Regions from separate parts of the Streptomyces sp. NPDC048664 genome, predicted to be linked through region 1. Evidence: predicted binding sites of a transcription regulator. Region 1 holds the regulator's gene; each other region holds the start of a gene.

Region 1 (9,697 bases):
GCGTCCTGCTCGAACTGCGCCTGAGCGACGGCGCCCCGCTCTCCCTGCTGAAGGAGCGGGGCCTCGCGTCCGCCGGACAGGCCCTGGCCGACGGGTTGCTGGAGCGGGGCCCGTACGAGCGGGGGCGCGCGGTGCTGACGCTGCGGGGGCGGCTGCTCGCGGACGCGGTGGTGCGGGACCTGGTGGACTGAACGCCGCCGGCCGGCCCCGTCACCCCGCCGCGCCGCCCGTGACGAAGTCGATCAGCTCCTCCACCCTGCCCAGCAGGGCCGGCTCCAGGTCCTTGTAGGAGTGGACCCGGGACAGGATCGCCTGCCAGGCGGCGCCGGTGTTCTCCGGCCAGCCCAGGGCCCGGCAGACCCCCGTCTTCCAGTCCTGCCCGCGCGGGACGCGCGGCCACGCGCGGATGCCGAGGGACGACGGCTTCACCGCCTCCCAGACGTCGATGTACGGATGGCCGACGACCAGGGCGTGGTCGCTGGTCACCGACCGGGCGATCCGCCACTCCTTGGTGCCGGGGACCAGGTGGTCCACCAGGACGCCCAGCCGGGCGTCGGGGCCGGGGGAGAAGGAGTCCACGATGGCGGGCAGGTCGTCCACACCCTCCAGGTACTCCACCACCACGCCCTCGATGCGCAGGTCGTCGCCCCACACGCGCTCGACCAGTTCCGCGTCGTGGCGCCCTTCCACGTAGATGCGGCCCGCGCGCGCCACCCGCGCCCGGGCGCCGGGGACGGCCACCGAGCCGGACGCCGTCCGCGTGGGGCGGGCCGGGCCCGACGAGGGCCGGACGAGGGTCACCACCCTGCCCTCCAGCAGGAAGCCCCGCGGCTGGAGCGGGAACACGCGGTGCTTGCCGAAGCGGTCCTCCAGCGTCACCGTGCCCGCCTCGCAGCGGATCACCGCGCCGCAGAAGCCGGTACCCGGCTCCTCCACCACCAGGCCGGGCTCCGCCGCGATCTCCGGCGCGGGCCGCTGGGGCTTCTTCCACGGAGGAGTCAGGTCCGACGAGTAGGCGCGCATTCGGATGACGATAGGAGAAGGTGCCCGCCCGGTCCTACGACACGCCGAAACGCGCGGCCAGTTCGTCGCGCTGAGCCCGTACGAACGCCGCGTCCACCACCGCGCCGTGACCGGGCACGTACAGCGCGTCCGGGCCGCCCAGTCCCAGCAGCCGGTCCAGCGCGGCCGGCCACCGCGAGGGCACCGCGTCCGGACCCGCCTGGGGTTCGCCGGACTCCTCCACCAGGTCCCCGCAGAACACCACCGCGCGGTCCCCGGGGACCAGCACGGCCAGATCGTGGGCCGTGTGGCCGGGGCCGACGTTCGCCAGCACCACGCGCACCCCGCCCAGATCGAGCGTCCACGCGTCCGGGACCGGACGCGTGGGCGGGGTCGGCGCGTCCACGGCGGCGGCCGCGGCGGCGGGGTCCAGGCCGTACCGCACCGCGTCCGCGCCCAGTTCGGCGCGCCCGTGGGAGAGCACCGTCTCGACGCCCGCCGCGCCGAACACCTCCGCGCCCGGGAACGCGGCAGCCCCGAGGACATGGTCGAAGTGCGGGTGCGTGAGCGCGAGATGCGTCACATCGCGCGCCCCGCCGAGCGATGCGAGCAGCGGGCGCGCCTCGGCTCGCAACCGCGCGCCCTCATCGAGGCTCGACCCCGCGTCCACGAGGAGCGCCGCGTGCTCGCCCGCGACCAGTCCCACCGTGCAGTCCCAGACCGGCAGCCGCCTGCGCCCCGCCCGGGGGCCGAGCGCCTCCCAGCCGGCCTCCGCCCAGCACCGCTCCCGCCACCGCGTCGTCTCCGTCATCCCCCGACGCTATCGGCCCGCCTTCCCCCCGGCCCGTACTCGTCGGTACGGCACGGTCGCCCGCCCTTGCCGGGGGCGTACCCGGCCGCCGTACACTGGCTCCGGGATTGCTGGCACTCGGATGAGCTGAGTGCCAGGGAGAACGCGAAGGTGACACACAGCTGGAGGTGCGCGCGATGCTCAGTGAACGCAGGCTCGAAGTGCTGCGCGCCATCGTCCAGGACTATGTGGGCACCGAGGAGCCGGTGGGCTCCAAGGCGCTCACCGAGCGCCACAACCTCGGCGTCTCCCCGGCCACCGTCCGCAACGACATGGCCGTGCTGGAGGACGAGGGCTACATCGCCCAGCCCCACACCAGCGCCGGACGCATCCCCACGGACAAGGGCTACCGGCTCTTCGTGGACAAGCTCGCGGCCGTCAAGCCGATGACCGCGCCCGAGCGCCGCGCGATCCAGAGCTTCCTGGAGGGCGCGTTCGACCTCGACGACGTCGTGGCCCGCTCGGTGCGGCTGCTCGCGCAGCTCACCCGGCAGGTCGCCGTCGTGCAGTACCCCTCGCTGACGCGGTCGACGGTGCGGCACGTGGAGCTGCTGTCCATGGCGCCCGCGCGGCTGATGCTGGTGCTGATCACGGACACCGGACGGGTCGAGCAGCGCATGATCGACTGCCCGGCACCGTTCGGGGAGGCGTCGCTCGCGGATCTGCGCGCACGGCTCAACAGCCGTGTCGCGGGCCGCCGCTTCGCGGATGTCCCGCAGCTGGTGCAGGACCTTCCCGAGGCGTTCGAGGAGCCGGAGGACCGCGGCGCCGTCGCCGCGGTGATCTCCACCCTCCTGGAGACGCTCGTGGAGGAGACCGAGGAGCGGCTGGTGATCGGCGGCACCGCCAATCTCACCCGCTTCGGACATGACTTCCCTCTCACCATCCGCCCCGTCCTGGAGGCCCTCGAGGAGCAGGTGGTACTCCTGAAGTTGCTGGGGGAGGCGAAGGATCCGGCCATGCGGGTGCGTATCGGTCATGAGAACGCGCACGAGGGACTCAACTCCACGTCCGTGGTCTCGGTGGGCTACGGTTCGGGCGGCGAAGCAGTAGCGAAACTGGGCGTGGTCGGACCGACCCGCATGGATTACCCGGGAACGATGGGAGCGGTACGAGCGGTGGCACGGTACGTCGGACAGATCCTGGCGGAGTCGTAAGTGGCCACGGACTACTACGCCGTACTCGGCGTGCGCCGCGACGCGTCGCAGGAAGAGATCAAGAAGGCGTTCCGTCGGCTCGCGCGCGAGCTGCACCCGGACGTCAACCCCGATCCGAAGACGCAGGAGCGGTTCAAGGAGATCAACGCCGCGTACGAGGTTCTCTCGGACCCGCAGAAGAAGCAGGTCTACGACCTCGGCGGCGACCCGCTGTCCCAGGCGGGCGGCGGTGCGGGCGGCTTCGGCGCGGGCGGCTTCGGAAACTTCTCCGACATCATGGACGCGTTCTTCGGCACGGCGTCGCAGCGCGGACCGCGCTCGCGCACCCGCCGGGGCCAGGACGCCATGATCCGGCTGGAGATCGAGCTCGACGAGGCGGCCTTCGGCACGACGAAGGACATCCAGGTCGACACGGCCATCGTCTGCAACACCTGCAACGGTGAGGGCGCCGCGCCCGGCACCTCCGCGCAGACCTGTGACATGTGCCGCGGCCGCGGTGAGGTATCGCAGGTCACGCGGTCCTTCCTGGGCCAGGTCATGACGTCGCGGCCGTGCCCGCAGTGCCAGGGGTTCGGCACGATCGTCCCGAACCCGTGCCCGGAGTGCGCGGGGGACGGCCGGGTGCGGTCCCGCCGCACGCTCACGGTCAAGATCCCGGCGGGTGTCGACAACGGCACGCGGATCCAGCTCGCGGGTGAGGGCGAGGTCGGTCCCGGCGGCGGCCCCGCCGGAGACCTGTACGTGGAGATCCACGAGCTGCCGCACCCGATGTTCCAGCGCCGGGGCGACGACCTGCACTGCACGGTCACCATCCCGATGACGGCGGCGGCCCTCGGCACGAAGGTCCCGCTGGAGACGCTGGACGGCCTGGAGGAGGTCGACATCCGGCCCGGCACGCAGTCCGGGCAGTCGATCCCGCTGCACGGCCGGGGTGTCACGCATCTGCGGGGCGGCGGCCGGGGCGACCTGATCGTGCACGTGGAGGTGCAGACCCCGGGCAAGCTGGACCCGGAGCAGGAGCGCCTGCTGCGGGAACTGGCGGTCCTGCGCGGCGAGGAACGGCCCCAGGGGCAGTTCCAGCCCGGACAGCAGGGGCTCTTCTCGCGTCTGAAGGACGCGTTCAACGGACGCTGAGCGCGGACGCCGGGCCGGGGGGTGACCCCCGACCCGGCACTGGCGCCGGCCGGTGTCCGAAGCCGGGGGTCCGCCGGATTCGGACTTGTCCGGTGGACGTGACACGATGCGGTCATGTCCACCGCGCTTACCGGTCTGCTCGGACATCCCCTCGTGCAGGCCCCCATGGCAGGCGGCATCTCCGTGCCGCCACTGGCCGCCGCCGTGTCCGAGGCGGGCGGCCTCGGATTCCTGGCCGCCGGCTACAAGACCGCCGACGGCATGTACCAGGAGATCAAGCAGCTGCGCGGACTCACCGGCCGCCCCTTCGGCGTGAACGTGTTCATGCCGCAGCCCGAGACGGCCGACCCCGCCGCCGTCGAGGTCTTCGCGCACCAGCTCGCCGGGGAGGCGGCCTGGTACCAGACCGAGTTGGGCGACCGGGACAGCGGGCGCGACGACGGCTTCGACGCCAAGTTGGCCGTCCTGCTCGACGATCCCGTCCCCGCGGTCTCCTTCCACTTCGGGGTCCCGGCTCCCGAGGCCCTTGAGTCCCTGCGGCGCGTGGGCACCGTCACCCTCGTCACGGCGACCACCGCCGAGGAGGCGCTCGCCGTGCAGCAGGCCGGCGCCGACGCCGTGATCGCGCAGGGCGTCGAGGCGGGCGGCCACCAGGGCACCCACCGGGACGTCCAGGAGAACGACGGCTTCGGCATCGGCCTGCTGACCCTCCTCGCCCAGCTGCGGGAGACCGTGGAGATCCCCGTCGTGGCGGCGGGCGGCCTCATGCGCGGCGCCCAGATCGCCGCCGTCCTCGCGGCGGGCGCGAGCGCCGCGCAGCTCGGCACCGCCTTCCTCGCGACGCCCGAGTCCGGCGCCGCCGCCGTGCACAAGCGGGCCCTGACCGACCCGCTCTTCGTCCGCACCGGCCTGACCCGCGCCTTCTCCGGCCGCCCGGCACGCGCTCTGGTCAACCGGTTCGTGCGCGAGCACGGCCCCTACGCGCCCGCCGCGTATCCCGAGATCAACCACCTCACCTCGCCGCTGCGCAAGGCCGCAGCGCAGGCGGGTGACGCACAGGGCATGTCGTTGTTCGCCGGCCAGGGGCACCGCCTGGCCCGTGAGCTGCCCGCAGGCCGTTTGGTGCGCGTGCTGGTGGCGGAACTGGAGGCGGCGGTGACAGCGTTGTCCGGGGGAGGTGCCGGGCGATGACGGCTCCGGTGTTCATCGTGGACCGACTCGACGTGATCGGGCCGGAGTTCGTGCTCGACGGTCCCGAGGGGCGGCACGCGGTCTCCGTGAAGCGGCTGCGTCCCGGCGAGGACGTGGTGCTGACCGATGGTCAGGGGCGTTGGGCCGAGGGCGTGGTGAAGGCCGCCGAGGGCAAGGACCGGCTCGTGGTCACGGACCTGGAGTCCGTCCACGAGGAACCGGCCGCCCCGGTGCGCATCACCGTGGTCCAGGCGCTGCCCAAGGGCGACCGGGGCGAGCTCGCCGTGGAGACCATGACCGAGGTGGGCGTCGACGCGGTCGTCCCGTGGGCGGCCTCGCGGTGCATCACGCAGTGGAAGGGCGAGCGGGGGCTGAAGGCGCTCGGCAAGTGGCGGGCCACCGCACGCGAGGCGGGGAAGCAGTCCCGCCGGGTGCGCTTCCCGGACGTCGCGGACGCGGCGACGACGAAGCAGGTCGCGGCGCTCGTGGCGGAGGCCGACTTCGCCGCGGTGCTGCACGAGAGCGGCGACGAGCCGCTCGCGACCGTCGAACTCCCCACCCGGGGCGAGATCGTGCTGATCGTCGGCCCCGAAGGGGGCGTGTCCCCCGAGGAGTTGGCCGCGTTCGAGGAGGCGGGTGCGAACGCGTTCCGGCTGGGGCGTACGGTCTTGCGTACATCGACCGCCGGCACGGCGGCGGCAGCGCTGCTGCTCGGCCGCACGGGCCGCTGGTCCTGATTCACGAGGGGACGCCGTGGAACTCGCTCAGATACGGCTGCTGGTCTCGGACTTCGCGCGGTGCTACCGCTTCTACGCCGACGTCCTCGGCCTCAAGCCCCAGTCGGGGGCCGAGACGGGCCCCTACGAGAAGTTCAGCGCGGCCATGGGCTCGGCGGGCATCGCGCTCCAGGACCGGGCCATGATGGCCGGGATCCTCGGAGAACTCGGCGAGGCCGCCACCGGCCACCGCTCGCTGGTGGTGCTGCGCGTGGACGACCTGGACGCGTACTGCCGGGAGATAGCGTCCCGGGGCGCGACGCTGCTGCACGGACCGGCTCCCCTGACCGACCGCATGCGGGTGGCCCACCTCAAGGACCCCGAGGGCAACGTGGTGGAGCTGCAGGAGTGGCTTCTGCTCACCCCCTGACGTCTGCACCCGCGCGGACAGGGCCCGTTGCCCCGCGCGGTCGGCGCGTGCCGCGCGTACGCCCCAGGGTGCACGGGAGCGCCCGGATGGCCGTATGCGCCCTACCGTCGGGGGTGCGGCGGTGGCACCATGCCCTCCATGGGGGTATTGAGGCGGATTCGGCGGCCGGGTGGCCCGCGGTTCGCGGCGGTGGCCGGGCTCGTGGTGGCCGCCGTCGCCGGAGTCGTCGCGTGCCAGCCGGGTGACCTGAGTTCCGCGGCGGTGGCGTACACGACCGACCAGACCGCCACCCGGCAGCTCCAGCACCAGCATGTGACGGTGCGTTGGCTCAGCTGCACCGGTGACTACGGCGACCGGAACGCCTCCGCGGGCCGGACGCCCGCGCCCGCCGTGAGCACCATCGTCACCGTCGACTGCCAGGGGCGGACCGACGACGGCAGGGCCATCACCGTCAAGGGCCGGGTCACCCGGGCCGTCGACGGCAAGTGCGTGCGCGGGGACCTCAGGGCGACCGTGGGCGGCAGACAGGTCTTCCGCCTCAGCGGCCTCGGCGACTGCGGCTCCCGGAGCCCGGTGCCGCCCGCGTCGAACCACCCCACCGATCCGGGGCGGCCGAACCCCACCGTCACGGTCACCGTCACCAGGACGATCTGGTGCCAGGGCGACCCCACCTGCTGGCCGATCCAGGGCAAGTGACCGGTGCGGCGGGGGTGGCTATGTGGCAAAACCCCTGTCAGCGGCGGGAATCGCTGCTTAGGGTGATCCGGTGACTCAGCCCGTATCGCCGTCGCCCGCGCCCACCTACCTGAGGTTCCCGCACCCGCGTGGCGAGTTGGTCGCCTTCACCGCCGAGGACGATGTGTGGGTCGCCCCGCTGGACGGCGGCCGTGCCTGGCGGATCAGCGCCGACAACGTCCCCGTCGACCACCCGCGCATCTCCCCGGACGGGACCACCGTCGCCTGGACCTCCACCCGCGACGGCGCCCCCGAGGTGCATGTCGCCCCGATCGACGGCGGCCCCGCCAGGCGCCTGACGCACTGGGGGAGCCGGCGGACCCAGGTGCGCGGCTGGACCCCCGAGGGGGAGGTGCTCGCCCTGAGCACCACCGGTCAGGCCTCCCTGCGCCGCACCTGGGCGCGCGCCGTGCCGCTGGACGGCGGACCGGCCGCCACCCTGCCCTACGGGCCCGTCGGCGAGGTCGCCCACGGCCCGGCCACGGTGCTGCTGTCCGCCCCCATGGGCCGGGAGGCCGCCTGGTGGAAGCGCTACCGCGGCGGCACGGCGGGCAAGCTGTGGATCGACCGGGACGGCGACGGGGAGTTCGTCCGACTGCACGACGACCTGGACGGCAACATCGAGTATCCGGGGTGGGTGGGGGACCGGATCGCGTTCCTCTCGGACCACGAGGGCGTCGGCGCGCTGTACTCCTCGCTCGCCGACGGCTCGGACCTGCGCCGCCACACCCCCCTCGACGAGGGCTTCTACGCCCGGCACGCCGCCACCGACGGCACCCGGGTCGTGTACAGCCGCGCCGGTGAGCTGTGGGTCCTGGACGACCTGGCGGAAGCCGGGCCCCGGCGGCTGGGCATCCGGCTCGGCGGGCTGCGCGCCGACCTGCAGCCGTACCCCGTCCAGGCCTCCCGCTGGTTCGGGGCCGCCTCGCCCGACCACACCGGCCGCGGCAGCGCCGTGTCGGTGCGCGGCGCCGTCCACTGGGTCACCCATCGCTCGGGCCCCACCCGCGCGCTCGCCGCGGAGCAGGGCGTACGCGGCCGGCTGCCGCGCACCTTCCGCGCCGAGGGGGAGGAGTGGGTGGTGTGGGTGACGGACGCCGAGGGCGAGGACGCGCTCGAACTCGCTCCCGCCACCGGCCTGCTGCCCGGCTCCATCCCCCGGCGGCTGGCCGTGGGTCAGCTCGGACGGGTGCTCGGCCTGGCGGTGGCGCCCGACGGCGGGCGGATCGCGGTCGCCGCGCACGACGGGCGGGTGCTGCTGGTCGAGCGGGAGAGCGGCGAGGTGCGCGAGGTCGACCGCAGCGAGGACGGCGAGGCGGGCGGGCTGGTCTTCTCGCCGGACTCGGCGTGGCTGGCCTGGTCGCATCCCGGCCCGCGCCCGCTGTGCCAGCTCAAGCTGGCCAACACCACCGATCTGTCGGTGACGGAGGCGACCCCGCTGCGCTTCCGCGACTACTCGCCCGCGTTCACCCTGGACGGCAGGCATCTGGCGTTCCTCTCGGCCCGCTCCTTCGACCCCGTCTACGACGAGCACGTCTTCGACCTGGCGTTCGTGGGCGGCGCGCGGCCGTATCTGATCACCCTCGCCGCCACCACCCCCTCGCCCTTCGGCCCGCAGCGGCACGGCCGCCCCTTCGAGGCGCCCGAGAAGGACGAGACCCCGGACAGCGAGGGCGTCCCCACGACCCGGATCGACCTGGACGGACTCGCCGACCGGATCGTGCCGTTCCCGGTCGAGGCCGCGCGCTACTCAGGACTGCGCGCCGCCAAGGGCGGGGTGCTGTGGCTGCGCCACCCCGTCCAGGGTGTGCTCGGCTCCTCGCGCGCCACACCCGAGGGCCCCGAGCCCAGGAGCGAGCTGGAGCGCTACGACCTCCTCCAGCGGCGCCTGGAGCATCTCGCGGCCGACGCCGACCACTTCGCGGTCACCGGGGACGGCAAGCGGGTCCTGCTGTGGGCCGACGGCAAGCTCAGGCTGGTGCCGAGCGACCGGCGCGCCCCGAACGACGACGACGGCGACGCGCACCTCACCGTCGACCTGTCGCGGGTACGGCAGAGCGTCGACCCGGCGGCCGAGTGGCGGCAGATGTTCGAGGAGACCGGCCGCCTCATGCGGGACAACTTCTGGCGTCCCGACATGGGCGGCGTCGACTGGGACGCCGTCCTGGACCGGTACCGGCCGGTGCTCGAACGGGTCGCCACCCATGACGACCTGGTGGACCTCCTGTGGGAGGTGCAGGGCGAACTCGGCACCTCCCACGCGTATGTCACCCCGCACGGCCACGGCAGCGGCGCGGACCGCCGCCAGGGCCTGCTCGGCGCGGACATCTCCCGTCACGCGGACGGAAGCTGGCGCATCGACCGGATGCTGCCCTCGGAGACCTCCGATCCCGACGCGCGGGCGCCGCTCGGCGCGCCCGGGGTCGCCGTACGGGCCGGGGACGCGATCATCGCGGTCGGCGGGCGGGCGGTGGACCCGGTG
Region 2 (9,697 bases), on a different contig from region 1:
TCGCGGTGGAGAGGCTCACGGCGGGCGAGGAGCTGCCCGCCCCCCGCCCGCTGTATCTGCGCCGCCCCGACGCGCAGGTGCCCAAGAACTACAAGGTGGTCACCCCCAAGTGACCACGCCCGTGACGCCCGCGACCCCCGTGCTGCGCGAGATGCGCTGGTGGGACATCGATGCCGTGCTGGAGCTTGAGCGGGACCTCTTCCCCGAGGACGCCTGGTCGCGGGGCATGTTCTGGTCCGAGCTGGCGCACTCGCGGGGTGCGGAGGCGACCCGGCGGTACGTCGTGGCGCTCGACGGCGAGCGGATCGTCGGCTACGCGGGGCTGGCCGCCCAGGGCGACCTCGGCGACATCCAGACCATCGCCGCCGTCCGCGACCACTGGGGCACGGGGCTCGGCGGGATACTGCTGACCGAGCTGCTGCGGGCCGCGACCGCGTTCGAGTGCGCCGAGGTGATGCTCGAGTGCCGCGTCGACAACGTGCGCGCGCAGAGGCTCTACGAGCGCTTCGGCTTCGAACCCATCGGCTTCAGACGGGGCTACTACCAGCCGGGGAACGTGGACGCCCTGGTGATGCGGCTGACCACAGCGCCCGACGGCGGCTTCGCCCCGGACACCTCCTCAAGTCAAGGAACCGAGAACAATGGCTGACGAACCCCTGGTCCTGGGGATCGAGACCTCCTGCGACGAGACCGGTGTGGGCGTCGTCCGCGGCACCACCCTGCTCGCGGACGCCATCGCCTCCAGCGTGGACGAGCACGCGCGTTTCGGCGGAGTCGTGCCCGAGGTCGCCTCCCGCGCGCACCTGGAGGCGATGGTGCCGACGATCGAGCGCGCGCTGAAGGAAGCCGGGGTGAGCGCGAGGGACCTGGACGGCATCGCGGTCACCGCCGGCCCCGGTCTCGCGGGCGCGCTGCTGGTCGGCGTGTCGGCGGCGAAGGCGTACGCGTACGCGCTGGGCAAGCCGCTGTACGGCGTCAACCACCTCGCCTCCCACATCTGCGTGGACCAGCTCGAACACGGCCCGCTGCCGGAGCCGACGATGGCGCTGCTGGTGAGCGGCGGCCACTCCTCGCTGCTGCTGTCCACCGACATCACCTCGGACGTACGGCCGATGGGCGCGACCATCGACGACGCGGCGGGCGAGGCCTTCGACAAGATCGCACGCGTGCTGAACCTCGGCTTCCCCGGCGGACCGGTCATCGACCGCTACGCGCGCGAGGGCGACCCCGCGGCCATCGCGTTCCCGCGCGGTCTGTCCGGACCGCGCGACCCGGCGTACGACTTCTCCTTCTCCGGCCTGAAGACGGCCGTGGCCCGCTGGATCGAGGCCAAGCGGGCGGCGGGGGAGGACGTGCCGGTGCGCGACGTGGCGGCCTCCTTCCAGGAGGCGGTGGTGGACGTCCTGACCCGCAAGGCCGTACGGGCCTGCAAGGACCAGGGCGTCGACCATCTGATGATCGGCGGCGGCGTGGCGGCCAACTCCCGGCTGCGCGCGCTGGCGCAGGAGCGCTGCGAGGCGGCCGGGATCCGGCTGCGGGTGCCCCGGCCCAAGCTGTGCACCGACAACGGCGCGATGGTCGCCTCGCTGGGCGCGGAGATGGTCTCCCGGGGGCGCTCCGCGTCGGCCTGGGACCTGTCGGCCGACTCCTCGCTGCCGGTGACGGACACGCATGTGCCGGGCGAGGCGCACACCCACGACCACGATCACGTCCACGAGGTCAGCAAGGAGAACCTGTACTCGTGACGGTCGCCCTGATGTGGGAGGCGCGGGCGGTCCCCGGACGGGGCGGGGACCTGCTGGCCTGGGCCGCCGCCCAGGGACTGACACCCGCGCCCGGACGCCGTGAGACCTTGCGGGCGCCCCAGGACCGGGTCCTCGTGATCACCTGGTGGGAGGGCGCCGACCTCGCCGACGACCTGCCCGAACTCCCGGAGCCCGGCGGCGACCTGGTGACCCGGCCGGTGCACCGCTGGCGCTTCGAGTCGGTCGCGACGGACTGAGGACGGCCTGAAGACGGACCGAGGTCGCCCCCGGAAAAAATCCTCGAGGAATTCCGGCAGGTGTGTCGATCCGGCTCCCCGCCGTTCGACGCACAGGTGAGAGGCGGGGAGAGGCCCCGCACCCGTCGAAGGAGTCACCATGCCGCGCTACCTGTCCCTCGTGCGGATCGACGAGAACAGCGCCCCCGCCGAGGGGCCGAGCCCGGAGCTGATGCAGCGGATGGGCGAGCTGATCGAGGAGATCACCAAGGCGGGCGTCATGCTCGACACCGCCGGACTCACCCCCACCGCCCAGGGCACCCGGGTGCGCTGGGAGAGCGGCGAGCTGTCCGTCACCGACGGGCCCTTCACCGAGTCCAAGGAGGTCGTCGGCGGCTACGCGCTCATGCAGTGCAAGGACATGGCCGAGGCCGTCGAGTGGACGAAGCGGTTCCTGAAGGTGCACGAGGACTTCTGGACCGTGACCTGCGAGGTGCGGGAGATCGCCGAGGGCTGACCGCCCTCCGGCGTTCCCCGGTGTTCCTTGGCGTACGGCGGCCGGGGGGTGTTGCATGGGGGTTTGTGGAACCGCAGCCCACCCCTGCCGCCCCGGCGGCCGACGCCGCCACCGCGCTGGCCATCGAGACCGTCTTCCGCCTGGAGTCCCCCCGCGTCATCGCCGGCGCCGCCCGCGTCGTACGGGACGTCGGCGTCGCCGAGGAGCTCGCGCAGGACGCACTGGTCGCGGCGCTGGAGCGGTGGCCCCGGGACGGGGTGCCGGACAACCCCGGTGCCTGGCTGATGGCGACCGCCCGGCATCGCGCCGTCGATCTGGTCCGCCGCCGGGAGCGCTACGCGCGCAAGCTGGCGGAGATCGGCCGCGACCTGGAGCCCGCGGCACCCCCGCCGGAGCCCGCCGACCCGGACGACATCGACGACGACCTGCTCCGCCTCGTCTTCACCACCTGCCACCCGGTGCTGTCCGCGAAGGCGCGCACCGCCCTGACCCTGCGTCTGCTCGGCGGCCTCACGACGGCCGAGATCGCCCGCGCCTTCCTGGTGCCGGAGCCGACGGTGGCCCAGCGGATCGTCCGCGCCAAGCGCACCCTGGCGGAGAGGAAGGTCGCCTTCGAGGTGCCGTACGGGCCCGACCGGGAAGCTCGGCTCGGCTCGGTCCTCGACGTGGTCTACCTGATCTTCAACGAGGGGTATGCCGCCACGGCGGGGGACGACTGGCTGCGCCCGGGCCTGTGCGAGGACGCGCTGCGGCTGGCCCGCCAGTTGTGTGCCCTGATGCCCGGGGAGCCGGAGGTCCACGCGCTGGCCGCCCTCCTGGAGTTCCAGGCCTCGCGCACCGCCGCGCGCACCACCGCGGACGGCCGCCCGGTCCTGCTGGAGGACCAGGACCGGCGTCGCTGGAACCGCCTGCTGATCGCCCGGGGCGTGGACGCCCTCGCCCGCGCGGACTCGGTCGCCACCGGTCCCCCGGGCCCCTATGTCCTCCAGGCCGCGATCGCCGCCTGCCACGCCCACGCGCACACCTACGAGGAGACGGACTGGCCGCGCATCGCCACCCTCTACGACCTGCTGGCGGCCCGCGCACCGTCCCCGGTCGTCGAACTGAACCGTGCGGTGGCCGTCTCGATGGCGAAGGGCCCGGGCGCGGCCCTGGAGATCGTGGACCGCCTGGCCGCGGAACCCGCCCTGCGGGACTACCACCTGCTGCCGAGCGTACGAGGCGACCTGCTCGCGCGCCTGGGCCGCACGGAGGAGGCCCACCGGGAGTTCACCCGCGCGGCAACCCTGACCAGGAACGAACAGGAACGCCACCTCCTCCGCTCCCGCGCAGCCACCACCCGCGACCAGCCCCCACCCCAGAACCCCGACCCGCACCCCCAGCAACCGACGTAGGCCCGCACGGTCAGGGGCGCGGGGAACTGCGCAAATCACCACGACGCACCCGCAGGGACCGACGTAGGCCCGCCCGACCAGGGGCGCGGGGAACTGCGCGAACCACCACGACGCACCCGCAGGTGAAGCCCCCCGACCCCGCGGAGCGCACCTCACACAGGCCCCCCCAGCAACATCACCGGCGCCCCCGCCATCCGCGTGAGGAACACCGTCACCACCCCCGCCCCCCACCCCTTCGGCAACACCTTGCGCCGCAGTTCCTCGGGCTCCACCGCCGACCCCCGCTTCTTCACGGTCAGCACCCCCACCTCCCGCTCCCGAAGCAGCGCCTTCAACCGCTTCACGTTGAACGGCAGCCAGTCGGTGATCTCGTACGCGCTGGCGTACGGAGTGTCCCGGTACTCGTCCGCCGTCACATACGCGATCGTCTCGTCGATCAGCCCCCCGCCCACCTCCTCGGCCACCTCGGCCACCAGATGCGCCCGGATCACCGCGCCGTCGGGCTCGTACAGGTACCGCCCCAGCGCCCGCACCGCCGGATCGGGCAGCCCGCGCCCCCGCAGCGCGCGCGGCCCGGGCAGCAGCGTGGCCCGGACGAGCCCTGGCTCGGTCCCGAACCACAGCACCGCCTCCTTCACATCGCCGCCGTCCGAGATCCACTCGGCCTCCGCCCCGGCCGGCACCGCCTCGTGCGGAATGCCCGGCGCGACCTTCAGCGCGGCGTGGGCGGCCTTCGACGCGGTGGCCACGGCCCAGGACAGGGGCGGCGAGTACGCCTCCGGGTCGAAGATGCGGCCGCGTCCACCCCGCCGCGCGGGGTCCACGAAGACGGCGTCGTAGGACGACACGTCCACCTCGGCGACATCCGCCTCCCGCACCTCGATCAGCCCGGCGAGGCCCAGCGCGTCGGCGTTCGCCCGCGCCACCGCCGCCGTCAGCGGGTCGCGGTCCACGGCCAGGACGCGGATCCCGGCCCGCGCCAGCGCGATCGCGTCGCCGCCGATGCCGCAGCACAGATCGGCGACCGAGGTCACGCCCAGCGCGCGCATCCGCTCCGCGCGGTACGCGGCGACCGCCGTCCTGGTGGACTGCTCCACGCCGTTCGGGGTGAAGTACATGCGCTCCGCGTCCTGGGCGCCGAACTTGGCCGCGGCCCGTTCCCGCAGCCGCGCCTGCCCGAGGGCCGCCGAGACCAGTTCCACGGGGTGCTCACGGCGCAGCCGGGTCGCGACGGCCAGTTCCTGTGCCGGAGCGGTGCCGCGCACCTCGTCGAGCAGGGCCTGGCCCTCGGATGTGAGCAGTGCGGCGAAGGAGAGGTCGTTCACCCGGACATTGTCGGCCAGTCGGTGGATGACGTGCGCCCGGGCGCGGTGTCGGCGCCCGCGAGCGGGTGGCGGCTGGAAGGATCCCGCGCCATGGGGCTCGTACGACAAGATGACGAAGAGTGCGCGACCTGCCCTGCCCAGCGCGCGGGGCGCGCACGGCGCGCGGCCCGCGTCCGGTGCGCGACCCTCGTCCTGCTCGCCGTCGCCGCGTCCGCCACCGCCTGCTCCGACCCGCAGGCGCACGACCCGCACGCCCGGCCCGGCGCCCACGGCCCTCAGCAGCCCAAGGCGCCGGTCCGCGACTACTTCGCCACCCACCCGCGCGCCCTGTACGCCCGCCGGGCCGCGGCCATCAGGACCTGGGGCGTGGCCGAGGTGCCCCTGGCGGCCCCCGCGCCCCCGGCCAGGAAGCCGCGGATCGTCTCCAGGAAGGGCCTCGGGATCCAGGGCGGCACCGACCTGCCCCCGGTCTTCACCACGGTCCCCACCGCCGACAAGGTCGTCTTCCTCACGGTCGACGACGGCGCCGAGAAGGACCCGGACTTCGTCCGGATGATGGACGACCTGAAGATCCCGTACACGGCGTTCGTCCACGACTACCTCAACGACGACGACGGAGACGGCTACGGGTACTTCCGCAGGGCGCGCGACCTCGGCGCCGCACTGGGCAACGCCACCCTGCACGACCGCTATCTGCCCGGGCTGCCCTACGACGTGCAGCGGGAGGAGGTCTGCGGCATGCAGGACGTGATGGCGCGGGAGTTCGGCCGCCGCCCGACGGTCCTGAGACCGGTGGGCGGCAGCTACGACACCGACACCCTGCGCGCCGCGAAGTCCTGCGGAGTCAGGTACGTGCCGCTGTGGAACGCGGAGGTGTTCGCCGACCGCTGGGAGTTCCGCCAGTGGGACGGGCGCCTGCACCCCGGCGACATCGTCCTGACCCACCTCCCGGGCACGCCCCAGGCGCGGGGCACGATGCCCGGCGTGATGCGCCGCTTCCTGGAGAAGGTCACGGGCGCGGGATACGCGGTGGCGCGCCTGGAGGACTACCTGTGAGGGCGCGGGTGCCGTTCGCCGCGCTCCTCGCGGCCGCGCTCGCGGCCGGACCGCTGTCCGGCTGCGCCCCGTCCGTGGACCCCATCGAACGGCTGGGCAGGAAGGCGGCGCAGAAGGTCGGACCGCGGCACGAGCGGCCGGACCGCCCCTACCGCCGCTGGGGACTCGACGCCCCGCTGGCCCCCGCCCCGAGGCCGCCCCGGCCACCCGCCGACTGGTCGTCCCCGAAGCGAGCCGGACCGCCGAAGGTGCTGGACCGGGTCCCCACCCGGGACAGGGTCGTCTTCCTGACCTACGACGAGGGCGCCGAGCGCAACCCCCGGTTCCTCGACATGGTCCGCGAACTGCGGCTGCCCGTCAGCGTCTTCCTCGGCGAGGCGGCCGCCGGACCGGACGACGCGCGGCTCGCGCGGCTGCGCACGGCCGGCGCGGTCGTCGAGAGCCGTCCCCTGGGCCATCGGGCCCTGCGCGGTCGGCCGTACGGCGAACAGCGGGCCGCGATCTGCGGCCGGCGGGACCGGCCGCGGCGGCCGCCGGGGTCATCTCCCCGGCTGCTGCGCCCGCCCTACGGCGCCTACGACAGGACGACCCTGCGGGCGGCGGCGGACTGCGGCGTCACGGCCCTGATCCTCTGGCGCCCGCGCCCGTTCCCCCCGCCGGTGCCGGGCGCGGGCCCGGGGTCCCTCGTAGGGGGGACACCGGATCACGGTCCCCCGCGTGCGCCCCTCGGACCCGGCGACATCGTGCGCCCGCACGAGCCGGGCCACCCGCTCGCCGAACTTCCCGCGGAGACGGCCCGCGTGCTGCGCCGTGCCCAGGCCTCTGGCCTCACGGTGGCGCGCCTGGAGGACTATCTGTAGCGCCGCTCGCCCGGCCGATCGTAGGACCGCCGGTGCCGTCGCCGGCGTCCCCGTTCGCGCGCCGCGCCACGGTCGACTGGCACTCCGCTTGACCGAGTGCTAATCGCGGTCATAGTCTCGGCCCTGGCACTCCCCACTGGAGAGTGCCAACACGCGACGGGCAGGTCCGGCACCCGCGACGACGGATCCACCTGGTCGCCACCTCAGACAGTTAACCCCGTGAGATCTCCGAAGGGGGAGGTCGGATCGTGACGACCACCAGCTCCAAGGTTGCCATCAAGCCGCTCGAGGACCGCATCGTGGTCCAGCCGCTGGACGCCGAGCAGACCACGGCCTCTGGCCTGGTCATCCCGGACACCGCGAAGGAGAAGCCCCAGGAGGGCGTCGTCCTCGCGGTGGGCCCGGGCCGTGTCGAGGACGGCAAGCGCGTCGAGCTCGACGTCAAGGTCGGCGACGTGGTGCTTTACAGCAAGTACGGCGGCACCGAGGTGAAGTACAACAACGAGGAGTACCTCGTTCTCTCGGCTCGCGACGTGCTCGCGATCATCGAGAAGTAATTCACCCCAAGCAGACTGCTTGAGAACTGCGCCCCCGGCCCCCGCGACCGTTGAAAAGCCGGGTGTCGGGGGCGCGGTTCGTTTTTCCACGCGATGGCGGCCGCCCGGGAGAGGCGGCCGGGGATCGCGACGAGAGGACTGGAACGCTCCATGGCGAAGATCCTGAAGTTCGACGAGGACGCCCGTCGCGCCCTCGAGCGCGGCGTCAACAAGCTGGCCGACACGGTCAAGGTGACGATCGGCCCCAAGGGCCGCAACGTCGTCATCGACAAGAAGTTCGGCGCGCCCACGATCACCAACGACGGTGTCACCATCGCCCGTGAGGTGGAGATCGAGGACCCGTACGAGAACCTCGGCGCCCAGCTGGTGAAGGAGGTGGCGACCAAGACCAACGACATCGCGGGTGACGGTACGACCACCGCCACCGTGCTCGCCCAGGCGCTGGTGCGCGAGGGCCTGAGGAACGTCGCCGCCGGCGCGTCCCCCGCCGCCCTGAAGAAGGGCATCGACGCCGCCGTCAAGGCCGTCTCCGAGGACCTGCTCGCCACGGCCCGCCCGATCGAGGAGAAGTCCGACATCGCCGCCGTGGCCGCGCTGTCCGCTCAGGACCAGCAGGTCGGCGAGCTGATCGCCGAGGCGATGGACAAGGTCGGCAAGGACGGTGTCATCACCGTCGAGGAGTCCAACACCTTCGGTCTGGAGCTGGACTTCACCGAGGGCATGGCCTTCGACAAGGGCTACCTGTCCCCGTACTTCGTGACGGACCAGGAGCGTATGGAGGCCGTCCTCGACGACCCGTACATCCTCATCAACCAGGGCAAGATCACCGCCATCGCGGACCTGCTGCCGCTGCTGGAGAAGGTCATCCAGGCCGGCTCCTCCAAGCCGCTGCTGATCATCGCCGAGGACCTGGAGGGCGAGGCCCTCTCCACCCTCGTGGTGAACAAGATCCGCGGCACCTTCAACGCCGTCGCGGTGAAGGCCCCCGGCTTCGGTGACCGCCGCAAGGCGATGCTCCAGGACATGGCCGTCCTCACCGGCGCCACCGTCATCTCCGAGGAGGTCGGCCTCAAGCTCGACCAGGTCGGTCTGGACGTGCTGGGCTCCGCCCGCCGCGTGACCGTCACCAAGGACGACACGACCGTCGTGGACGGCGGCGGCAAGTCCGAGGACGTCGTCGGCCGCATCGCCCAGATCAAGGCGGAGATCGAGAACACCGACTCCGACTGGGACCGCGAGAAGCTCCAGGAGCGCCTGGCCAAGCTGGCCGGCGGTGTCTGCGTGATCAAGGTCGGCGCCGCCACCGAGGTCGAGCTCAAGGAGAAGAAGCACCGTCTGGAGGACGCCATCTCCGCGACCCGCGCCGCGGTCGAGGAGGGCATCGTCTCCGGTGGTGGCTCCGCGCTGGTCCACGCCTCCAAGGTGCTGGAGAGCGGCCTGGACAAGCAGGGCGACGAGGCCACCGGTGTCGCCATCGTCCGCCGCGCCGTCGTCGAGCCGCTGCGCTGGATCGCCGAGAACGCCGGCCTCGAGGGCTACGTCATCGCCTCCAAGGTGGCCGAGCTCGACAAGGGCCAGGGCTACAACGCGGCCACCGGCGAGTACGGCGACCTGGTCAAGGCCGGCGTCATCGACCCGGTCAAGGTCACCCGCTCCGCCCTGGAGAACGCCGCCTCCATCGCCTCCCTGCTGCTCACGACCGAGACCCTGGTCGTGGAGAAGAAGGAAGAGGAAGAGCCGGCGGCCGGTCACGGCCACGGTCACTCCCACTGACCCAGGCACTCCGTACGTCCGAAGGCCCGGCACCCCGTGTGCCGCCTTCGGCGTCACCGCCCGGCGGCGAAGCCGCCGCACCGCGCACCCACCAACGCCGGCGGGCCGTCACCGGATCAATCGGTGACGGCCCGCTGGGGTGAGGTGATCATGCGGCGAGGACGTTCAGCGCGCGGCGTGCGCGCTGGGTGACGCGCTCGGCGCGGCGCTGGAGGCGCATCGCGCGCACGAGGC
Region 3 (9,697 bases), on a different contig from region 1:
CGGAGACCACCGGCACCTCCTTGGCGACCAGGTTCATCCCGTCCCGGATGGGGTTGACCAGGGCCACGTCCGCCAGCCGGTAGGCGGCCAGCGAGCGCGCGAAGTCGTCCTTCACATGCAGCACGACAGGGGTCCAGTCCGGTGTGCCGAAGCGGGAGTTGACCGCGTCGGCCACCCGCTGGACCTCGGCCGTGTAGTCGCGGTAGACGGCCAGGTCCTGGCGGGAGGGGTAGGCGAACGCGATGTGGCAGACGCGCTCGCGCCACTCGGGGCGGGTGTCGAGCAGCTCCTCGTACGCCAGCAGGCCCCGCACGATGTTCTTCGACAGCTCGGTGCGGTCCACCCGCACGATCGCCTTGCGGGCACTGCCGTCGGGGGCCGAGCCGATCTGCTCGCGCAGGGCCGCCATGCGCTCGTCCACGTCCGGCTCGTGCGCGCGCCGGCGCAGGAAGTCGGCGTCCGCCCCCAGCCCGTGCACCCCGATCCGGGTGCCCGCGGGGATGCCGGGGCCGAGGACGGCATGGCAGCAGTCCGTGAAGGCGTCCGCCCAGCGCCGGGTCAGGAACGCCGCCCGGTCCGCGCCCAGGATGCCGCCGAGCAGCTGCGCCGCGATGTCGTCGGGCAGCAGCCGGAAGTAGTCCGGCGGTGCCCACGGGGTGTGCGAGAAGTGGCCGATGCGCAGGTCGGGGCGCAGCCCGCGCAGCATCCGGGGCGCCAGGGCGAGGTGGTAGTCCTGGATCAGGACGGCCGCGCCCTGCGCCGCCTCCTGGGCCAGCGCCTCGGCGAACGCGCGGTTGTACGCCTCGTACGCCGCCCACTGGCGGCGGAACGCGGCGTCGAAGACCGGCTCCAGAGGGGTCTGGTAGAGCATGTGGTGCACGAACCACAGCACCGAGTTGGCGATGCCGTTGTAGGCGTCCGCGTACACGTCGGAGGCGATGTCGAGCATCCGCACCCGCTGACCGCCGGTGTCCTCCGGGTCGAGCGCCCCGCCCGTGCGCCGGACGGCCTCCCGGTCGCCGTCGCCGAGCGCCGCGCAGACCCAGACCGCGTCCGTGTCCGGGCCGATGGCCGACAGTCCGGAGACCAGTCCGCCCCCGCCGCGCCGGGCGGTGAGCCGCCCGGTGTCCTCCAGCGCGTACGAGAGCGGACCGCGGTTGGAGGCGACGAGCACGGACGCCGTTTGAGTGGGAGCCATGCCACGAAACCTAGCCCGCGCCGAAAACGCTCAAACGCGCGGCTCAGCCGTATGTGGTGCGGGATACGGACAGGGACCGCGGTGGGCGGGGCGGTTCAGGCCGCCCCGGCGCCGCGCCGCTCCACGTACTCCCTGATCTGCGCCATCGGTGGCCGCTCCTCCGTGTCCACCGTGTACGTCCGCGGCTCGAACCCGTCCTCGCCGCGCTCGAACTGGGTGAGGGCGGGCCGCACCAGATGCCCGCGGGCCAGCCTCAGCTGCGCGGTGCGGTAGATCGCGGCGGCCATCCGGCCCAGAGCCTGGCTGTCCTGGTGGCGGTGCCTGCGCACGCCGACGTCGACCTGGGCGAGGGCGTCCAGGCCCACCAGGTGCAGCGCGTCGACCAGGATGCCGAGCTCGACGCCGTAGCCGACCGGGAAGGGGAGCCGCTCCAGCAGGGAGCGGCGGGCCGCGTACTCGCCGCCGAGCGGCTGCACGAAGCCGGCCAGCCGGGGCCAGTGCAGGTTGAGCAGCGGCCGGGCCACCAGTTCGGTGACCCGCCCGCCCTGGCCCGCGACGTCGCCGAGCGGGCGGTCGTACATCGCCTTCACGAGATCCACCTCCGGGTCGGTGAGCAGCGGGCCCACGATCCCGGTGACGAAGTCGCAGGAGAACTCCCGCAGGTCCGCGTCGACGAAGCACACGATGTCGCCGCCGGTGACCAGCAGGGACCGCCACAGCACCTCTCCCTTGCCGGGCAGCGCCGGGACGCGGGGCAGGATCGCGTCGCGGTGCACCACGCGCGCGCCCGCCGCCGCGGCGACCTCGGCGGTACGGTCCGTGGAGCCCGAGTCGACCACGACGATCTCGTCGACCAGCGGGACCCGCTCCACGAGGTCGCGGCGCACGGCGGCGGCGATGGCACCGACCGTCGCCTCCTCGTTCAGCGCGGGCAGCACGACGGAGACCGACTGCCCGGTCCGCTCCTTGGCGGCGAGGACCTGGTCGAGCGGGCGATCGGCCACGGACCAGGATCGGGTGGCCAGCCAGCGCTCGACTTCTTCCAGCACGGTCGGCGGCTCCTCGTGGTGTCTCATGGTGTCTCGCGTTTCGGACGGCTGTCTCGCCCGTCGTGGCCTTCGGTTACAGTCTTGAACAACGCCGACGACCCTCGCACATCCTGGGCCGGAAGCGTCCACAACCGAACAGAGCTCATCCAGAGGGGCAGAGGGAACGGCCCGATGAAGCCCCGGCAACCCTCCAGCCGATTCTCGTCTTCGCGGCTCAGCGCACGCGGCGAGGCTCCCGGCTAGGGAAGGTGCCAAATCCGTCTCACGGCGAGGTGCGCCGTGAGGAAGATGAGGAGAAAGGGCCTCGCCTCACATGGCTGCGCAGACTGTAGCGAACGTCGCACACCCCACCACCGACTCCGTCGACCTCGGCCCCGCCACGGCCCTGTCCTGCCGCGAGTGCGGCCACCGGGTGCCGCTCGGACCCGTCTTCGCCTGCGAGGAGTGCTTCGGGCCGCTGGAGATCGCCTACGACTTCTCCGGCTACGACCCCGAGGAACTGCGCAAGCGGATCGAGGCGGGCCCCGCGAACATCTGGCGCTACGCCCCGCTGCTGCCCGTCCCGGCCGACGTCGCCGGCAAGCCGAACCTGAACCCGGGCTGGACCGCGCTCGTCAAGGCCGACAACCTCGCCCGCGAGCTGGGGGTGACCGGCGGACTGTGGGTGAAGGACGACTCCGGCAACCCGACGCACTCCTTCAAGGACCGCGTGGTCGCACAGGCGCTGGAGGCGGCGCGCGCCTTCGGCTTCACCACCCTGTCCTGCTCCTCCACCGGCAACCTCGCGGGCGCGGTCGGCGCCGCGGCGGCCCGCGCCGGGTTCCGCTCCTGTGTGTTCATCCCGCACGACCTGGAGCAGGGCAAGGTCGTCATGGCCGCGGTGTACGGCGGTGAGCTCGTCGGCATCGAGGGCAACTACGACGACGTGAACCGCTTCTGCTCCGAGCTGATCGGCGACACGGCGGGCGAGGGCTGGGGCTTCGTCAACGTCAACCTGCGCCCGTACTACGCGGAGGGCTCCAAGACCCTGGCGTACGAGATCGCCGAGCAGCTCGGCTGGCGGCTGCCGGACCAGATCGTGGTGCCGATCGCCTCCGGCTCGCAGCTGACGAAGATCGACAAGGGGCTGCGGGAGCTGATCGCGCTCGGCCTGGTCGAGGACAGGCCGTACAGGATCTTCGGCGCGCAGGCCGAGGGCTGCTCGCCGGTGTCGGTCGCCTACAAGGCGGGGCACGACGTGGTCCGGCCGCAGAAGCCGGACACCATCGCCAAGTCGCTGGCGATCGGGAACCCGGCGGACGGCCCGTACGTGCTGGACATCGCCCGCCGCACCGGCGGCGCGGTGGAGGACGTGACCGACGCGCAGATCGTGGACGCCATCAAGCTGCTCGCCCGCACCGAGGGCATCTTCGCGGAGACGGCCGGCGGTGTGACGGTGGGGGTGACCCGCAAGCTGGTCGAGAACGGTGTGCTCGACCCCGCGAAGTCGACGGTCGTCCTCAACACCGGCGACGGCCTGAAGACCCTGGACGCGGTGGCGGGCACGGGGCTGACCGCCACGATCCGCCCGAACCTCGACTCCTTCCGCGAGGCCGGGCTCGCCTGAGCCGCCGCCCGCGCACCGCCCCCTCGCCGCCGTACCCCGACCGGAGGTCACCCCATGAGCGTCACCGTCCGCATCCCCACCATCCTGCGCGCCTACACCGACGGCCGGTCGGAGGTGGCCGCCGAGGGCGCGACCCTCGCCGAGGTCATCACCGACCTGGAGAAGAACCACACCGGCATCGCCGCCCGCGTCCTGGACGACCAGGGCAGGCTGCGCCGGTTCGTCAACGTGTACGTCAACGACGACGACGTCCGCTTCGAGCAGGGTCTTGAGACCGCCACTCCGGACGGGGCCGGCGTCTCCATCATTCCGGCGGTGGCAGGCGGCTGAATATTACCCTCGGTAACGCATGTAACCGAGAGTTCACAGAAATGCCTCCTCCGCGGAAGAAGTGGAGGAGGCAATTCTGTGTGGTTGAGCGCGATACAGTTGGGGTACGCGGTCGGGGTTTTCCCTATGGGGCACCCTGGCGTCGCGCTCCGCACCCGCCAAGAAGCAGCCAAACTGCGCGGTGTATTTGCGCCCTTCACCCCTTTCGCCCGGTCCGACTTGCCCGCAATGCGGATGAATTCTCCGCACATTTCCGATCGGCCATGCCCGGAATTCTCGTCCGATTGACCTGTTGCAGACGGCAGTTGGACAGATACATTCAGCCGCGGTCGACGCGTTCCGGCGCACGCCCCCAACCGTTTGGGGGGTGAGGTCTGACCCGGATCCGCGAAGTGCGGATCTGCGCAAGGGCCAGTAATAGGGGAGTTAGGCATGGCTCAGGGCACCGTCAAGTGGTTCAACGCGGAGAAGGGGTACGGCTTCATCGCGGTCGACGGTGGTGCGGATGTTTTCGTCCACTACAGCGCGATCCAGATGGACGGCTACCGCACCCTGGAGGAAGGCCAGCGGGTCGAGTTCGAGATCTCGCAGGGTCAGAAGGGGCCGCAGGCGGACATGGTCCGTCTGGCCGTTTGAGTTGCGCGCCGACCACTGAACTGATCGACGTGTCGAGGGGCTCGTATCCCGCAGGGGTACGAGCCCCTCGGTCTGTCCGGAGCGCGGGTGTCGCGGAGCGGCGCGCCGGAGCGTATGGGCAGGTCCGCCCGCGGTTCGCGCCCCTTGTTCACCTCCCGATCCCGGGGAGGCGCTTGCACTCGGCAGGGGCGAGTGCTAATCATTGGCGTTAGCACTCTGAAGGTGAGAGTGACAACGAAGGACCGGGTCGGTGAGGCCGCGGACCGGGTGGGGCAGGGAACCACCGGCCGAGGCCGTCCGTCGCGGGCGCGGGCGCGGTCCGAAGGAATCACCCCCAGTCCTGGAGGGACCACTTCACATGGCCAAGATCATCGCGTTCGACGAGGAGGCGCGGCGCGGCCTCGAGCGCGGCATGAACCAGCTCGCGGACGCCGTCAAGGTGACGCTCGGCCCCAAGGGTCGCAACGTCGTCCTCGAGAAGAAGTGGGGCGCCCCCACGATCACCAACGATGGTGTCTCCATCGCCAAGGAGATCGAGCTCGAGGACCCGTACGAGAAGATCGGCGCCGAGCTGGTCAAGGAAGTCGCCAAGAAGACGGACGACGTCGCCGGCGACGGTACGACCACCGCGACCGTTCTCGCCCAGGCGCTGGTCCGTGAGGGCCTGCGCAACGTGGCCGCCGGTGCCAACCCGATGGCCCTCAAGCGCGGTATCGAGAAGGCCGTCGAGGCCGTCTCCGCCGCCCTGCTGGAGCAGGCGAAGGATGTCGAGACCAAGGAGCAGATCGCTTCCACGGCCTCCATCTCCGCCGCCGACACCCAGATCGGCGAGCTGATCGCCGAGGCCATGGACAAGGTCGGCAAGGAAGGCGTCATCACCGTCGAGGAGTCGCAGACCTTCGGTCTCGAGCTCGAGCTCACCGAGGGCATGCGCTTCGACAAGGGCTACATCTCGGCGTACTTCGCCACCGACATGGAGCGTATGGAGGCCGTCCTCGACGACCCGTACATCCTGATCGCCAACCAGAAGATCTCCTCGGTCAAGGACCTGCTCCCGCTGCTGGAGAAGGTCATGCAGTCGGGCAAGCCGCTGCTGATCATCGCCGAGGACGTCGAGGGCGAGGCCCTGTCGACCCTGGTCGTCAACAAGATCCGTGGCACCTTCAAGTCCGTCGCCGTCAAGGCCCCGGGCTTCGGTGACCGCCGCAAGGCCATGCTCGGCGACATCGCCATCCTCACGGGCGGCGAGGTCATCTCCGAGGAGGTCGGCCTCAAGCTGGAGAACGCGGGCCTGGAGCTCCTGGGCCGCGCCCGCAAGGTCGTCATCACCAAGGACGAGACCACCATCGTCGACGGCTCCGGCTCCACCGACCAGGTCGCCGGTCGTGTGAACCAGATCCGTGCCGAGATCGAGAACAGCGACTCGGACTACGACCGCGAGAAGCTCCAGGAGCGTCTGGCGAAGCTGGCCGGCGGCGTGGCCGTCATCAAGGCCGGTGCCGCCACCGAGGTCGAGCTCAAGGAGCGCAAGCACCGCATCGAGGACGCCGTTCGCAACGCGAAGGCGGCCGTCGAGGAGGGCATCGTCGCCGGTGGCGGCGTGGCCCTGCTCCAGGCCTCCCAGGTGTTCGAGAAGCTGGAGCTGGAGGGCGACGAGGCCACCGGTGCCGCCGCCGTCAAGCTGGCGCTCGAGGCCCCGCTGAAGCAGATCGCCGTCAACGCCGGCCTCGAGGGCGGTGTCGTGGTGGAGAAGGTGCGCAACCTGACCCCGGGCCACGGCCTGAACGCCGCGACCGGCGAGTACGTCGACCTGGTCAAGGAAGGCATCATCGACCCGGCGAAGGTGACCCGTTCCGCGCTGCAGAACGCCGCCTCCATCGCCGCGCTGTTCCTGACCACCGAGGCCGTCATCGCCGACAAGCCGGAGAAGGCCGCCGCGCCTGCCGGTGGCGGCATGCCGGGCGGTGACATGGACTTCTGATCGACCCCGGTCGATCAACCGTCCCGCGTACCGAGGGCGGCACTCCCCGACAAGGGGGGGTGCCGCCCTCGGGCGTGTCCGGGGGAATTCCCGGCGGGTCCCGGGAATGGCGGGGGGCCGCCGACGGTTGTTTCAGGGAGTGCAACAATGCGTGTGCACATACCCATGGGTTGGCCGCGTGCTGAGCCCGCACCGAGCAAGCCACCGACAAGGAGTCCCCCCGTGACCGTCACCGCCTCGGACACCGCCTCCCGCGCGGCCCGCGTCCTGTCCCGGCCGATCGCCCTCAACGGCCTCACGGTCCCGAACCGGATCGCGATGGCCCCGATGACCCGCATGTTCTCCCCGGGCGGCGTCCCCGGCGAGGACGTGAAGGAGTACTACGCCCGCCGGGCCGCCGCCGGCGTCGGCCTGATCGTCACCGAGGGCACGTACGTGGGCCACGACTCCGCGGGCCAGAGCGACCGTGTGCCCCGGTTCCACGGTGAGGAGCAGCTGGCGGGCTGGGCCGAGGTCGCCGAGGCGGTGCACGCGGCCGGCGGCACGATCGTCCCGCAGCTGTGGCACATCGGCATGGTCCGCAAGGAGGGCGAGCCGCCGTTCGCCGCCGCCCCGGCCGTCGGACCGTCCGGTCTGGTCACCGCGGGCGCGGAGCCGACCGGCAGGGCGATGACGCAGCAGGACGTGGACGATGTCGTCGCCGCCTTCGCCGAGGCCGCGGCGGCCGCCGAGCGCATCGGCTTCGACGGCGTCGAACTGCACGGCGCCCACGGCTACCTCCTGGACCAGTTCTTCTGGGCGGGCACCAACCGGCGCGAGGACGCCTACGGCGGCGACCCCGTGGCCCGGGCCGCGTTCTCCGCGGAGATCGTCGCCGCGGTCCGCGCGGCCGTGTCCCCCGAGTTCCCGGTGATCTTCCGCTACTCGCAGTGGAAGCAGCAGGACTACAAGGCCCGTCTCGCCGAGACCCCCGAGGAGCTGGAGGCGATCCTGACCCCGCTGGCCGCGGCGGGCGTCGACGTCTTCCACGCCTCCACGCGGCGCTACTGGGAGCCGGAGTTCGAGGGCTCGGGGCTCAACCTCGCGGGCTGGACGAAGAAGCTGACCGGCAAGCAGGTCATCTCCGTCGGCTCGGTGGGTCTGGACGGCGACTTCGCCAAGTCGTTCCAGGGTGAGGGCGCCTCCCTCAAGGGCATCGACGACCTCCTGGACCGCCTGGAGGCCGACGAGTTCGACATGATCGCGGTCGGCCGCGCGCTGCTCCAGGACCCGGAGTGGGCGGCGAAGGTCCTCGCCGACCGGTTCACCGAGCTGAAGCCGTTCGACGCGGCGGCCCTGAAGAAGCTGCACTGACCCGAGCCCTCCGAGACGCGCCCGGGGCGCGTCTCGGAGGCGGGGCGGCCGGCGGCCGCACGGCTCAGGCCGCGTCCTGCGCGCCCGCCACCTCCAGCACGCCCACCGTCTCATCTCCGCTGACCTCTCCGGTCGGGCGGAACCCGAGCCCCAGATAGAAGCCCTCCGGGCCGTCCGCGCCGGGGTGCCAGGTGACGGTGAGGCGGGTGCCGCCCCGGCGGCGGATCTCGTCGGCCACGCACCGCACGGCGAACCGCCCGTACCCCCGGCCCTGCTTGCCCGCCGCGATGTTCAGACGCCACAGCCCGGAGCGGAAGTCGGTGCCCTCGCCGGTCCAGTCGATGTCGAAGAACGCCATGAGGAACCCGACGACCTCCTCACCGTCACAGATCAGCCGGGGCCACGCGACCCCCGGGTGGACGTACGCCTCGGCGAGGGACTTCACCACCGGGGCCACCAGGTGCTCCTGGTCGGGGCGGACCCTCAGGGCGACGGCGGCCTCGAAGGTGGCGGCGGTGATCTCTCGCAGATACGGGGAGTCGGACATGCCCGCATCGTAGGCGGGCCCCGCAAGCGGATCTCAGCGAGCGAGGAACGGGAGCAGCGCCGCGGTCAGTTCGGCGGGCGCGTCCAGCGCGATGAGGTGGGCGGCGGTGGGGAACTCGACCAGGTCGGCCCCGGGGATCGTCGCGGCGTAACGGCGGGCGATGTCCTGGAAGTCGGCGACGTCGAGCGCGCCGACGCCCACCAGCGCGGGGACGCGGACGGCGGTGAGGTCCCCGGTCGCGGGACCCTGGGAGTGCTCGGCCACGACGGCCTGGTTCAGCAGGGAGGTCCGCAGCGGGTCCCGGAGGCGCTCGACCAGGCCGTCGGTGACGTCGTCCCAACCGCGAGCGGGTCCGCGCAGCCACATGTCCAGGTTGATGTCCACGGCCGCGTCCAGGTCGCCCGCGTCCAGGGCCGCCGTTTCGGCCTCGTCGTACGCGACCATGGCGGCCGACCAGTCGTGGCGCGGCCAGGGCGCGGCGAGCATCGCGAGGCAGTGCACCCGGTCCGGGTGGGTGAGCGTGAAGTCCAGCGCCACCCGGCCGCCCCAGGAGGCGCCCACCAGCCGTACGCGCTCGTGCCCGAGGTGGTCCAGGAGGCGGCGCAGGTCGTCGGTCTCGCGGAACGGGCCGGTCGGGGTCGCCGACGCGCCGAAACCGCGCAGGTCGTAGCGGACGACGGTGTGCCGCCGGGCGAGAGCGGGCACGACCGCGTCCCACATGCGGTGATCGGCGACGCCGGCGTGGACGAGCACGACGGGCGGACCGTCGCCGTCACCGGTCACGTCGTAGGAGAGGTGGCCGAGATCATCATGGAGTATGCGCACGGGTGGACACTCGCAGGTCGGCGGCTCCCTGGCCATCTTTTTACGCCGCTGGATCACAATGGCCCATGGATGATGACCAGTTCGAGAATCGTGCCCGTCCGCTGCTGCGCCGTGCCGGAGACGGTGAGCTGCTGGACGTCGCCGGTGTCGCGCACTTCTTCCGGCTCACCGG

What was found. Region 1 encodes HrcA, which represses chaperone genes, less so after heat shock. Its sites were predicted from a motif close to TTNGCACTCNGNNNNNCNGAGTGCNAA; they were not measured.
Region 2: a site for HrcA is predicted at 7,210-7,236, ahead of groES (co-chaperone GroES). Genes of this name have one in related genera too.
Region 3: a site for HrcA is predicted at 4,992-5,018, ahead of groL (chaperonin GroEL). Genes of this name have one in related genera too.

Annotation. Positions count from the first base shown of each region.
Region 1 covers NZ_JBEZHK010000005.1:260,351-270,047, reverse strand. The annotation lists gene hemW (radical SAM family heme chaperone HemW) at 1-191, shown strand, start outside; gene AB0C59_RS08255 (DUF3097 domain-containing protein) at 211-1,023, opposite strand; gene AB0C59_RS08250 (MBL fold metallo-hydrolase) at 1,058-1,813, opposite strand; gene hrcA (heat-inducible transcriptional repressor HrcA) at 1,990-3,009, shown strand; gene dnaJ (molecular chaperone DnaJ) at 3,010-4,143, shown strand; gene AB0C59_RS08235 (nitronate monooxygenase) at 4,258-5,334, shown strand; gene AB0C59_RS08230 (16S rRNA (uracil(1498)-N(3))-methyltransferase) at 5,331-6,071, shown strand; gene AB0C59_RS08225 (VOC family protein) at 6,088-6,480, shown strand; gene AB0C59_RS08220 (hypothetical protein) at 6,619-7,176, shown strand; gene AB0C59_RS08215 (S41 family peptidase) at 7,247-9,697, shown strand, end outside.
Region 2 covers NZ_JBEZHK010000001.1:156,565-166,261, reverse strand. The annotation lists gene tsaB (tRNA (adenosine(37)-N6)-threonylcarbamoyltransferase complex dimerization subunit type 1 TsaB) at 1-113, shown strand, start outside; gene rimI (ribosomal protein S18-alanine N-acetyltransferase) at 152-649, shown strand; gene tsaD (tRNA (adenosine(37)-N6)-threonylcarbamoyltransferase complex transferase subunit TsaD) at 642-1,745, shown strand; gene AB0C59_RS00700 (hypothetical protein) at 1,742-2,002, shown strand; gene AB0C59_RS00695 (YciI family protein) at 2,142-2,498, shown strand; gene AB0C59_RS00690 (sigma-70 family RNA polymerase sigma factor) at 2,564-3,892, shown strand; gene AB0C59_RS00685 (methyltransferase domain-containing protein) at 4,045-5,217, opposite strand; gene AB0C59_RS00680 (polysaccharide deacetylase family protein) at 5,308-6,273, shown strand; gene AB0C59_RS00675 (polysaccharide deacetylase family protein) at 6,270-7,133, shown strand; gene groES (co-chaperone GroES) at 7,382-7,690, shown strand; gene groL (chaperonin GroEL) at 7,841-9,463, shown strand; gene AB0C59_RS00660 (hypothetical protein) at 9,612-9,697, opposite strand, start outside.
Region 3 covers NZ_JBEZHK010000016.1:18,163-27,859, forward strand. The annotation lists gene AB0C59_RS18780 (trehalose-6-phosphate synthase) at 1-1,198, opposite strand, end outside; gene AB0C59_RS18785 (glucosyl-3-phosphoglycerate synthase) at 1,294-2,247, opposite strand; SAM riboswitch class I at 2,387-2,542, shown strand; gene thrC (threonine synthase) at 2,561-3,853, shown strand; gene AB0C59_RS18795 (MoaD/ThiS family protein) at 3,908-4,183, shown strand; gene AB0C59_RS18800 (cold-shock protein) at 4,616-4,819, shown strand; gene groL (chaperonin GroEL) at 5,178-6,800, shown strand; gene AB0C59_RS18810 (NADH:flavin oxidoreductase) at 7,023-8,153, shown strand; gene AB0C59_RS18815 (GNAT family N-acetyltransferase) at 8,218-8,700, opposite strand; gene AB0C59_RS18820 (alpha/beta fold hydrolase) at 8,734-9,525, opposite strand; gene AB0C59_RS18825 (cupin domain-containing protein) at 9,591-9,697, shown strand, end outside.